3 regions of the Sphingomonas sp. Leaf30 genome follow, and region 1 is predicted to be linked to each of the others. Evidence: predicted binding sites of a transcription regulator. Region 1 holds the regulator's gene; each other region holds the start of a gene.

Region 1 (4,185 bases):
CAGCCTGCGACCGACCTCTCGGCGATGGACGGCTACGCGATCCGCTACGCAGATCTGCCCGGGCCGTGGACGGTCATCGGCGAGAGCGCGGCCGGCCGCCCCTTCACCGGTTCAGTCGGCGCGGGACAGGCGACGCGCATCTTCACCGGCGCGGCGATGCCGGCGGGCGCCGACACGGTGCTCGTCCAGGAGGAAGCCGCACGCGACGGCGACCGGCTGATGCTCGACGGCGAAGGCCCCGCCTTTGAAGGCCGCAACACGCGCCGCAAGGGGCTCGACTTCGCGACCGGCACGCGGCTGATCGCGGCCGGCGACCGGCTGACGCCCGCCCGCATCGCAGTCGCTGCGACCGGCGGGCACGGCGCCTTGTCGGTCGGCCGCCGGCTGCGCGTCGCGGTCGCCGCGACGGGCGACGAGCTCGTCCCTCCCGGCTCGACCAGCGATCCCGTCCCGCTGCCGGAATCGAACGGCATCATGCTCGCCGCGATGCTCGCCGACCTGCCCGTCGACATTATCGATCTCGGAATCCTCCCCGACCGGCTCGACACGCTGCGTGACGCCTTTGCCGGGGTCGATGCCGATCTGCTTGTGACCACCGGGGGCGCGTCGGTCGGTGATCACGACCTCGTCCGCCCCGCGATCGAGGGAGCGGGCGGCGGCATCGACTTCTGGCGGATCGCGCTGCGCCCGGGCAAGCCGATGATGGCGGGCACGCTTGGCCGGACGATGCTGCTCGGCCTGCCGGGCAATCCCGTCTCCGCCTTCGTCACCGCCATCCTCTTCGTCCGCCCCGTGGTCGCGCACATGCTCGGCGCGCGCGATCCCCTGCCGCAGACGACGCACGCGCTGCTCGGCGAGGATCTTCCGCCCAACCAGTCGCGGACCGACTATATGCGCGCCGAACTGCGCGACGGCCGCGCCTATGCCTCGACCATCCAGGACAGCTCGATGCTGCTGACGCTCGCTCGCTCGTCCTGCCTGATCGTCCGCGACGGCGACGCGCCGGCGGCAAGGGCGGGCGACTCGGCGGAAATCCTCGTCATCGCGTGACGTCACCGCTTGACGAAGCTGCAAGTGTTCCATAGAAGTTCCTCGTCTGTTCCGGACGGAGAACCGTTATGCTCACGCGCAAGCAGCACGAGCTTGTCTGCTTCATCAATGACCGCCTCGCCGAGACGGGCGTGTCGCCCTCGTTCGAGGAGATGAAGGACGCGCTCGACCTGAAATCGAAATCGGGCGTGCACCGTCTGATCAGCGCGCTTGAGGAGCGCAACTTCATCCGGCGCCTGCCCAACCGGGCGCGCGCGCTCGAAGTGCTGAGGATGCCCGAGCGTCCCGAGGCTGCAATCGCACAGACTGCGGTGAAGTCGGGGCCGAAGGCGGCGGCATCGGCCGACACAGTATCTGCGCCGGACACGGTCAGCGCCACGCCCGCGTCGCCCGCCCGCATCGCGGCGAACGACGTCGTCGAGATCCCGCTGCACGGCCGGATCGCCGCCGGCGTCCCGATCGAAGCCTTTGAAGGCAGTTCGATGCTTGCTGTCCCGGCCGCTTTGCTTGGCACTGGCGAGCATTATGCGCTGGAGGTTTCGGGGGACTCGATGGTCGAAGCCGGCATCCTCGATGGCGATTACGCGCTGATCCGCCGCACCGAGATCGCACGCGACGGCGAAATCGTCGTCGCGCTGATCGAGGACAGCGAAGCGACGCTGAAATATTTTCGCCGCGAGGGCGCAATGGTTCGGCTCGACCCGGCCAACCGCGCCTATGACCCCCAGCGTTATGCGCCTGCTCAGGTCCGGGTTCAGGGCAAGCTGTCGGGTATCCTGCGCCGCTACGACTGACGAATGCCGGGGAGCGCTGGCGGTCATCACCGCCGCGCAACCGGCTGGCGTGGCGTTCGGTGAACGTCAAATGTCGGCACCGCCTCGATCTACGCCCCGTAAACAGAGCCGCAAGGTTGGCGCGCTTGGCACCCCTTGTTTGGCATGAGCCGGGGCAACCTGACATCACCTTCGCCCCCGTCCCGAGACTCCGGACAAAAGCAACGGTGGAGAAAAGCGGCACGCGCATTAAACCAGCAGGCCCAGTCCCACCTCCTCCGTCATCCTGACGAAAGTCAGGATCTAGAGCCCGGCACGCCACCCTCCATGACTTTGGGCTCTAACCGCAGACCAGATGAAGGTCGGCTCGGCAAACGTCTCAGCAGAAATGCGGACCGACGGAAATGTCGATCCGACGCGCTTACCAGCGGCCCCAAGCATCAACGTCCGGTTTTTGAATCGCGCGAGCGCCAGTCGGGGCCCCAGCCGCGCAGGATCGCAACCCGACATACCTATTCGCAGCCTATCGCTCCGACCACCCCCGGCCCAGCGACCGTAACCGAACCAGCGCCACACCCCCGGCCACTCCGCGCTGATCGCCCGCCGCCCCAAACCGTCGCGTTGACCGCGCCAGCGTCGGTGGATCGCGCCACGGGTGCCGGTCCCCCGGATTGAGCACCGTCACCATCCGCCCCGTGGTCAGCGTCAACGCGATCCCCCCGGTCCGCTCAAGCACCGATCGATCGAGCTTCAGCCATCGCGGCGTACAACCACGCGGCAGCCCGCGCTCGCTGATGACGATGTCCGCGCGCCGGCAGGCGGCAACCATCTCCGCGATCGGCACCCGGTAAACGCTCCGCGTTGCCAGCACACGCCACGCCCGCCCCCGCGCGACGACATCGGTCAGGCACAGGTCGCGGCTGCACCGCGCGTCGGGCTGATCCGCGAGCAGCAGCGGCTCACCATCGACCCCGCCATTCTCCGCCAGTGTATCGCGGACATAATCCCCCGCCCGATCGCGAAGCAGCGCGAGCCCGGCGGCGGTCCGGACCGCGACATGGCGACCATCGCCCGTGACCAGTATATCGGGTGACGGCGTCGTCAGCGCCCAGATCGCGCCAATCGCCAAGGGCAGCATTCCGATCCGTCGCCACCGCGTCCGCCACAGCGCGATCCACACCCCGCCAACGACCATCAGCGCAAACGCCCCGTCGGGCACCGCCGGCAGCGCGCGGACCGCGCCCGGTGCATGCGCCACGCCGCGCGCGAGCCACAGCAGCGCGTCGAGCGCATGCTGGACCAGCCACCAGGCGGGCGCGCCAATCCCGATCGTGTCGAGCAGCAGCGCCAGCGCCTCGAACGGCATCACGACAAACGTGGTCAGCGGGATCGCGACGATATTGGCGACCGCGCCGTACAGCCCGGCCTTGTGGAAATGATAAACCGCGATCGGCATCAGCGCCGCCTCGACAACGAGCCCGGTCAGCAGCAGCGACGCGGCGCCGCGCAACAGGCGTCTGCTGCGGCCCTCGTCATGCGGCGTGAACGTGGCACGGACGACGGGATGCTCGTGCAGCGCGATGATCGCGGTGATCGCGGCGAACGACAATTGGAAGCTCGGCCCGGCGAGCGATTCGGGCAGCGCGAGCATCACCGCGATCGCTCCCGTCGCGACGAGCCGCAACGTCATCGCCTCGCGCCCCATCGCCAGCGCGACGAGCACCAGCAACGCGGCGACGCAGGAGCGGATCGTCGGCACCTGGCTGCCCGTCAGCACGGTGTAGCCGATCGCCGCTGCGGCACCGGCAAGCGCGGCGATCAGTGGCAGTCGCGTGTGCAGCGCGAGCCATGGGCTGAGCGCCAGCAGCCGCATCACGATCAGCATCGTCGCGGCGACCGCCGCGGTGATGTGGAGGCCGCTTACCGAAAGGAGATGCGCCAGCCCGGCGCGGCGCATCGCCTCCGCATCCGCGTCGCTGATCGCGCCGACGTCGCCGGTCGCCAGCGCCGCCGCGATCCCGCCCGCGCTCCCGTCAAGCTGCGCGACGATATGCCGCGACAGCGCCACCCGGACTCCAGCGCCGCCGCGGCCCGGCTCTGCTACCACCACAGGCGAAAAGCCCCGCCCCGTCGCGCCGATCGCGCCGAACCAAGCGACGCGCGCAAAGTCATAGGCGCCGGGCACCGCCGGCAAGGGCGGCGGCATGAGTCGCGCGCGAAGCTTTATGGTCGCGCCGATCGCGAGCGTCGCCGGCGCATCCGCCTCTGCCAGGTTGATGCGGACGCGGCCGGGCAACGCAACCGGCGCGCCATCGGCGTCCTGCCCCGGCCCGACCGGCCGCACCGTCAACCGCGCCAGCCG
Region 2 (4,185 bases), on a different contig from region 1:
GAGGCGGCGTTCCTCCTCGAGGCTCTTGACGCCGCCCTCGTCCAGCGAGCGCTGCGAGGGGAAAAGTCCTTCCTCCCAGCCGACGCAGAAGACGGTGTCGTATTCGAGGCCCTTGGCGGCGTGGATCGTCATGATCGTGACCTGCGGATCCTGCGCGCCGCCCTCATTGTCCATCACCAGCGAGACATGTTCGAGGAACGCGCCGAGCGAATCATATTCCTCCATCGCGCGGACGAGTTCGCTCAAATTCTCGAGCCGGCCGGTCGCCTCGACCGATTTCTCGGCCTGGTACATTGCGGTGTAGCCGCTCTCGTCGAGCAATTGGCGGGCGAGTTCGGCGTGGGGCAGGCTGGTCGCCATGTCGCGCCACCGCGCGATGTCGCCGACGAGGCGGCCGAGCGACTTCTTTGCAGCGCCGGTCAGCTCGTCGGTGTCGAGGATGCGCGCGGCGGCGGTGGTCAGCGGGGTGCCGGTGGCGCGCGCGAGCTGGTGGATGCGCGCGACCGCCTTGTCGCCGAGCCCGCGCTTGGGGACGTTGACGATGCGTTCGAAGGCGAGGTCGTCCGCCGGCTGGTTGACGACGCGGAGATAGGCGAGCGCGTCGCGGATCTCGGCGCGTTCGTAGAAGCGGAAGCCGCCGACGATCTTGTACGGCATGCCGATCGCGATGAAGCGATCCTCGAACTCGCGCGTCTGGTGCTGCGCGCGGACGAGGATCGCGACCTCGTCGAGGCTCTTGCCCGTGCGACGGACGCTCTCAATTTCCTCGCCGACGCGGCGCGCTTCCTCGGGGCCGTCCCAGACGCCGATGACCTTGACCTTCTCGCCGACGTCGAGCTCGGTCCAGAGCTGCTTGCCGAGGCGTCCGCCATTGTTGGCGATCACGCCGCTCGCGGCGCCGAGAATGTGCGGCGTGCTGCGGTAATTCTGTTCGAGGCGGATGACCTTCGCACCCGGAAAGTCGCGCTCGAACTTCAGGATGTTCTCGACCTGCGCGCCGCGCCACGAATAGATCGACTGGTCGTCGTCGCCGACACAGGCGATGTTCTTGCGCTCCTGCGCGAGCAGCCGCAGCCAGAGATATTGCGACGAGTTGGTGTCCTGATACTCGTCGACCATGATGTATTTGAAGCGCTGCTGATACTGCGCCAGCACGTCGCGGTGCGTCTTCAGGATGACGAGCATGTGGAGCAGCAGGTCGCCGAAATCGCACGCGTTGAGCGCGCGCAGCCGGGTCTGATATTGTTCGTACAGCTCGCCGCCGCGACCATTGGCGTAGCGCTCGCTCTCGCCCGCATCGATATCGGCGGGGACGAGGCCCTTGTTCTTCCACTGGTCGATCAGCCCGGCGAGGCTGCGCGTCGGGAAGCGCTTCTCGTCGATATCGGCGGCGAGGATGAGCTGCTTGAGCAACCGCAACTGGTCGTCGGTGTCGAGGATCGTGAAATTGGACTGCAGCCCGACGAGCTCGGCATGGCGGCGCAGCATCTTGGCGGCGATCGCGTGGAAGGTACCGAGCCACGGCATCCCCTCGACCGCGTCGCCGACGAGGCGCCCGACGCGCTCGCGCATCTCGCGTGCGGCCTTGTTGGTGAAGGTGACGCTGAGGATCTCCGATGGCCACGCCTTCTTGGTGAAGATCAGATGCGCGAGTCGCGCGGTCAGCGCCGCGGTCTTGCCGGTGCCTGCGCCGGCGATGATCAGGACGGGGCCGTCGGTGGTCAGCACCGCCTCGCGCTGGGGATCGTTGAGGCCGCGGAGATAGGGCGGCTGGCGGTTTGCGTCGGACGGATGGGCGATCTGGTTCACCGGTGAACAGGTAGGGAACGGGGCGCGATCGGGCAAGCGGCTAAGGCTTGCACGGCGCAGCGATATGTGGAACAAATCGAGAATATCAACAGGAGGCGTGCATGTTGTCGGGACGATGCCACTGCGGAGCGATCCACTATGTCGCGACGGGCGAGGCGGCGCATCATGCGCTGTGCCACTGTGAGGATTGCCGCCGAAGCGCAGGCGCGCCGATGGTCGGCTGGATCGCGTTCGCGACCGAGCAGGTGACGATCTCGGGCGATCCGGTGACCTATGCGTCGTCCGAGCACGGGCGGCGGCAGTTTTGCGGGACGTGCGGGACGGGGCTGTTCTACACCAACCCGGTCGCGCTGCCGGGGATCATCGACATCCAGTCGTGCACGCTCGACGATCCCGAGTCGGTCACACCGGGCGCGCAAATCCAGGTCGCGGAGCGGCTGGCGTGGATGGCGGACCTGGCGAGCCTGCCCGAATTCGCGCGCTATCCGGGGATGTGAGCGCGCGTTCGGTCGCCACCCAGGTGCGGGGTGATCGAAATCGCGGGGCGACCGACGAACCGTCGCCAAACCGTCGCGGGAGCGTAACGATCCGGGCGTAGGGCGTGCGCAGCGACGAGGGTCTTCGTCGGAGAGGCCGCGCAGAGACGGTTCTCCCGACGGTCAGCCATAGTCGCACGCAGGCGGTGTGCCTGCGGACCGCAGGACCAGCAAAGGACGTCATCATGAAGATCCTCCACAGCGTCGCTTCGGCGGCGATCGTTTCCGCGTGCCTTTTTGCGACCGGCGCTGCCGCCGATCCGGTGCGCGACCCCGTCACGATCCGTGTCTCGCATGCCGGGCTCGACCTGGCCAGCGACGCCGGGCGGCGCGTGCTCGCGCGTCGCGTGCAGTCGGCGGTCAACCGGACCTGCGCCCCGCGGACCGGCGGGCTGAATGCCTTTGCCGAGTCGCGCCGGTGCCGCGCGGAAATGATGCAGGACGCCACGGTCCAGACTGCCGCGTTGCTGACGCGCAACGGGACGCAGCTGGCAAGCCTCGCGGGGCGGTGACGGGGTAGCGTCTTCGCGCTCTACTCGGGTGCGCGATTGAAGGAGGACCGCTCTGTCAGAGGCGCGGCGGTCCTCCCCCGCCGTCAGGCTGTACCTGCCCCCCCGGCGGGGGAGGATCATGGGCGGTCGCGCGCTGCGCGGGGTTCGTCACTGTGTCATTCTGGTATCGCCGCGCGGCGATGCATCGCGCTGTCATAAAGTTGTAATCGTTAGGGCCGACTGCGCGATCATGGCTACTTCCCCATTAACGGTCGACGCGATCGACCGCGCACCGCGCAGCGGACCGCGGCTCGATCATGATCTGCATCCGGCCGGGCGCTGGATCTTTCTGGCAATATTGCTGGGGGGGCTGGCCTATGCGGGGTTCAGCATCGCCACCGATACCGCGCAGGTCGGCGAGACGCTCGCGGTCGGTGCGTTCGCGTTCCTCGGGCTCGCGCTGCTGATCGCGCTCGGGTTCGAATTCGTCAACGGCTTCCACGACACCGCCAATGCGGTCGCGACGGTCATCTACACGCATTCGATGCCCGCGCCGCTCGCGGTGGTCTGGTCGGGCTTCTTCAACTTCGTCGGCGTGATGACGTCGTCGGGTGCGGTCGCCTATTCGATCATCACGCTGCTGCCGGTCGACCTCATCCTCAACGTCGGCAGCGCGGGCGGGTTCGCGATGATCTTCGCGCTGCTGCTCGCGGCGATCCTGTGGAACCTCGCAACTTGGGCGGTCGGGCTGCCCAATTCGTCGAGCCATGCGCTGATCGGCTCGATCCTCGGCGTCGGGCTCGCCAACCAGCTGCTCAACGGCGGCGCGGACGGCACGTCGGGCGTCGACATGGCGCAGGTGACCAAGGTGCTCTCCGCGCTCGCGTTCAGCCCGGTGGTCGGCTTTGTCGGCGCGCTGCTGATGCTCTTGGTGATGAAGCGCTTCCTGCGCGACCGCAAGCTGTACGAGGCGCCCGAGAGCGATACGCCGCCGCCGCGCGGGATCCGTGCGCTGCTGATCGGCACCTGCACCGCGGTCAGCTTTGCGCATGGCAGCAATGACGGCCAGAAGGGGATGGGGCTGATCATGCTCATCCTGATCGGCTGCGCGCCGACCGCCTATGCGCTGAACCGGACGATGCCCGAAAGCGCGACGCCGGCGTTCGTACAGAGCGCCCGCGCGGCGTCGTCGGCCTATGCCGCGCATGCCGACGGCACGCCTTCGACGGTCGAGGCCGCCCGCGCGCGCGTCACCACCGCGCTGAAATCCAAGCAGGTCGCCGAGCCCGTCGTCTATGGCGCGCTGGCCACGCTGTCGAACGACGTCACCCGCCGGATCGAGGGCTATG
Region 3 (4,185 bases), 160 kb from region 1:
GTCGCACAGACACTCGCGGGTTTGGCGGGGGACCTCATCGCAGGGGCGCCGTCGCCGCTAGCAATCGCGCTCGCCCAGGCTGCGGTGGAGGCCGATCCCGATTATGCCCCCGCGCGAATCGTCCTTGCCGACGCGCTTGCGCATAGCGACCGGGTCGACCGGGCGCTGGCGGTGCTCGACAGGGTCGATGGCACGTCGCCGTCCGCAGAGGCGGCGATCGCCAAGCGTCTCGAAATCCTGTCGGTCGCCGGCCGTGACGAGGCGGCGCTGGCCATCGCGAGGACACGCGCCGAGCGGCAGGAGGCGGTCGCCGGTGACTGGCAGCGTTATGCCGACCTGTTGCTGACGACCGGCGATGCGGCGGCGGCGGCGCAGTGGTATGGCCGGGTTCTGGCGGCGGATCACGGCGCGCCGGCGGGCGCGCGCGGCGGCTGGGGGGCGTGGCTGCAATATGGCGGGGCGCTCGATCAGGCGGGGCGCTGGCCCGAGGCGCGCATCGCGCTCCGCAAGGCGGTTGCCCTCGCCCCGACGCAACCGCTCGCGCTCAATTATCTGGGATTCGCGCAGGTCGAGCATGGCGACGACATCGCGGGTTCGATTCGCCTGCTCGAGCGGGCGAGCCGGCTCGATCCCGCCAATCCGTCCGTCACCGACTCGCTCGGCTGGGCCTATCACCGCGCCGGCGATACGCGACGCGCGCTGCCGTTGCTCGAGCGTGCCGCGCAGGCGGAGCCGACCAATGCCGAAATCGGCGATCATCTCGGTGATGCCTATTGGAGCATGGGCCGACGCTACGAGGCGCGCTATGCGTGGCAGGCCGCGATCGTCACCGGCGATGCCGAGGAGCGCGCGCGCATCGCCGCGAAGATCGACACCGGCCTGCCGATCGCTGCGCGCCGTTGACTCCTGATCCCGAGACCCCGATGCCGACGACGACCGAAACCGCACCTGCCAAGATCAATCTCGCGCTGCATGTGCGTCACCGCCGCGCGGACGGCTATCGTGAACTCGAGACGCTGTTCGCCTTTGCCGAGCATGGCGACGTCGTCACGGTGCGCACGGCGGACGCTGACAGCTTTGCCATCATCGGGCCGTTCGCAGCGGCCTTGCGCCCGCAAGCAGGGGACACGGACGCGGCGCCGTGGGACGGCAACCTCGTGACGGCCGCAGCGGACGCGTTCGTCGCGACGTTCGGGATCGCCGCGCACCACGCGATCACGCTCGACAAGCGGCTGCCGATCGCATCGGGGATCGGTGGCGGATCCGCCGATGCCGCGGCGACGCTGCGCGCGCTGGCGCGGCTGTACGGCGTCGCGGTGCAGGATCCGGCTCTTCACGACATTGCCGCCCGACTGGGTGCGGACGTGCCCGCGTGCCTCGTCAACCGGACGACGTTCGGAACCGGGCGCGGCGATACGCTAGTCGCGGTAGACGGGCTGGCGGGAACGCCGTTGCTGTGCGTCAATCCGGGCGTGGCGGTGTCGACCGCGGCGGTATTTGGCGCGTGGGACGGGATCGACCGCGGGCCGCTCGGCGAGGGGCCGCTGCTCGAACGCGCGATTGCCGGGCGGAACGACCTCGAGGCGCCGGCCTGCGCGATCGCGCCGGAGATTGCCCGCGTCCGCGCGTTGCTGGATGCGGCGCCGGGCGTGCTGCTCGCGCGCATGTCGGGATCGGGGGCGACCTGCTTTGCGCTGTTCGACAGCATCGCGGCCCGTGATTCCGCGGCGGCGGATGCTGGTGTGCAGGGTTGGTGGACGCTGGCGTGCACGCTGCGCTGAACGCGGGTTAAATGCCGCGTTGAAACTGTTCGGCTTTGGGACTCCGGACGCTGTAAAATCGATTGCATCGCACCGGTCGGAAGCGTCAAATCGGGCTGTCCACTACCGGATCGGCGCCATGGTTTGCCGACCGGCCCAAGGTTTCTCTCAAGACGCCGAAGCGGACCCATGATGGGAGGGCGGTCACCGAAAGGCGGCCGCCCTTTTTCACATTCCCCGATGTTCCGCACTTGTTCCGTGAGAACAAAAGCAATACATGGCGTTTGACGCGTTGAATGGCACGCGCGCTTGCTTTAGCGATGGGAGCTTATCGATGGCCGCTAATCTGAAAGTGATCGACACCGGCATGGCAACAGCAACCAACGACCGGCAAAAGGCGCTCGATGCCGCACTCGCGCAGATCGACCGCGCGTTCGGCAAGGGCTCGGCGATGCGTCTGGGCTCGAAGGAGACGATGCAGGTCGAGGTGATCTCGACCGGCTCGCTCGGGCTCGACATCGCGCTCGGCGTCGGCGGCCTGCCGCGCGGCCGCGTGATCGAGATCTACGGTCCGGAAAGCTCGGGCAAGACCACGCTCGCACTCCACGTCATTGCCGAAGCGCAGAAGAATGGCGGCACCGCCGCGTTCGTCGACGCCGAGCATGCGCTCGACCCGGTCTATGCCAAGAAGCTTGGCGTCAACATCGACGAGCTGATCGTGTCGCAGCCGGACACCGGTGAGCAGGCGCTCGAGATCGTCGACACGCTGGTCCGCTCGAACGCGATCGACGTGCTCGTTGTCGATTCGGTCGCAGCCCTCGTGCCGCGCGCTGAAATCGAGGGCGAGATGGGCGACAGCCATGTCGGGCTTCAGGCGCGCCTGATGTCGCAGAGCCTTCGCAAGCTGACCGGTTCGATCAGCCGGTCGCGTTGCATGGTGATCTTCATCAACCAGCTCCGCATGAAGATCGGCGTCATGTACGGCAACCCGGAGACGACGACGGGTGGCAACGCGCTGAAGTTCTACGCTTCGGTCCGTCTCGACATTCGCCGCATCGGTGCGGTCAAGGCGGGCGACGAGGTCACCGGCAACCAGACGCGCGTGAAGGTCGTCAAGAACAAGGTTGCGCCGCCGTTCAAGCAGGTCGAATTCGACATCATGTACGGGCAGGGCGTCTCCAAGCTCGGCGAGATCCTCGATCTCGGCGTGAAGGCCGGGCTCGTCGAGAAATCGGGTGCGTGGTTCAGCTATGACAGCGTACGGCTCGGTCAGGGTCGCGAGAATTCGAAGACCTTCCTCAAGGACAATCCCGAGACCGCCGATCGTCTCGAAAAGCAGATCCGCGCGCGCACCGACAAGGTTGCCGAGGAAATGATGGTCGGTCCCGACGCCGAAGACGACGCCTGAGTAAGGGGCGGAGCCCTTTTCCTCGCAGGGAAGGGCTCCGCGTCCTGTGACAGGGCGAGGCAGCGTCCAGGGCTGATGGGTCGGGCGAGTTTCGTCTCGCCTGGTTGAGCTGATGGGCCGCAGCGGGACGCGTGTTGGGCGATCGTCCGGAAATCCAGTGAGCCCTAGCGGGCATATGCTTCACGACTTGCGTCAAACGCGCCACAAGAGCTGATCTTGTGCGCACAGACGGGAGTTCGACCATGCGATATGGCCAATCATGACCAGTGATCGAGACTGGACCGGACGCGTCGGCGACACCTGGGCCACGGAATGGCGCCGTACCGACCGCAGCTTCGAGGGGCTTGCGCCCGTACTGAACGCCGCGATCCTTGCGGCGGCAGGCCCGCAGACTCGTACTGTTGTCGATATCGGTTGCGGCGCCGGCGCCACGTCGCTGGCCAGCGCGCAGGCGCTGCCGGACGGGCAAGTGATCGGCATCGATCTCTCCCCGAAGCTGATCGCAGTGGCGAACCACCGCGCCGGACATCTGACCAATGTCGCGTTCCACTGCGCCGACGTCGCGGCGGGCGTCGAGACGCATGCGCCGATCGATCTCTATGTCTCGCGGCATGGGGTCATGTTTTTCGCCGATCCGGTGGCGGCCTTTGCCCAGCTCGCTGAGGCCGCCGCCCCCGGCGCCGCGCTCGTCTTTTCGTGCTTTGCCGAGCGTGCAGCCAATCGCTGGGCGGTGGAAACTGTCGCGGGTGCGGATGACGCATCCGGACCGACGGGGGCCATGACCACGCCGGGGCCCTTTGCCTTTGCCGATCCGGCCTATGTCGCGGAGATGCTGAAGCAGGCCGGTTGGAGCGCGACGACACCACTGCGTGTCGACTTCGGCTATCGCGCGGGAGGCGGCGCGGATCCGGTGGCGGACGCGATCGACTATCTCAGCCGGATCGGTCCCGCGGCGTCGCGGATCCGCGACACGCACGGCGCGGAACGCGAACAGGCGCTGGCGCGTCTGACCAGCGC

Evidence for each region. Region 1 encodes LexA, which represses DNA repair genes until DNA is damaged. Its sites were predicted from a motif close to GTTCCNCNCTTGTTCT; they were not measured.
Region 2: a site for LexA is predicted at 1,813-1,828, ahead of ASE89_RS18340 (ATP-dependent helicase). Genes of this name have one in related genera too.
Region 3: a site for LexA is predicted at 2,003-2,018, ahead of recA (recombinase RecA). Genes of this name have one in related genera too.

The regions. Positions count from the first base shown of each region.
Region 1 covers NZ_LMKZ01000001.1:1,263,468-1,267,652, reverse strand. Annotated here, with positions in the region: gene ASE89_RS05880 (molybdopterin molybdotransferase MoeA) at 1-1,050, shown strand, start outside; gene lexA (transcriptional repressor LexA) at 1,119-1,844, shown strand; gene ASE89_RS05870 (ComEC/Rec2 family competence protein) at 2,347-4,185, opposite strand, start outside.
Region 2 covers NZ_LMKZ01000018.1:978,905-983,089, forward strand. Annotated here, with positions in the region: gene ASE89_RS18340 (ATP-dependent helicase) at 1-1,809, opposite strand, end outside; gene ASE89_RS18345 (GFA family protein) at 1,911-2,306, shown strand; gene ASE89_RS18350 (UrcA family protein) at 2,531-2,857, shown strand; gene ASE89_RS18355 (inorganic phosphate transporter) at 3,087-4,185, shown strand, end outside.
Region 3 covers NZ_LMKZ01000001.1:1,102,654-1,106,838, forward strand. Annotated here, with positions in the region: gene ASE89_RS05135 (tetratricopeptide repeat protein) at 1-903, shown strand, start outside; gene ASE89_RS05140 (4-(cytidine 5'-diphospho)-2-C-methyl-D-erythritol kinase) at 924-1,781, shown strand; gene recA (recombinase RecA) at 2,095-3,168, shown strand; gene ASE89_RS05150 (class I SAM-dependent methyltransferase) at 3,428-4,185, shown strand, end outside.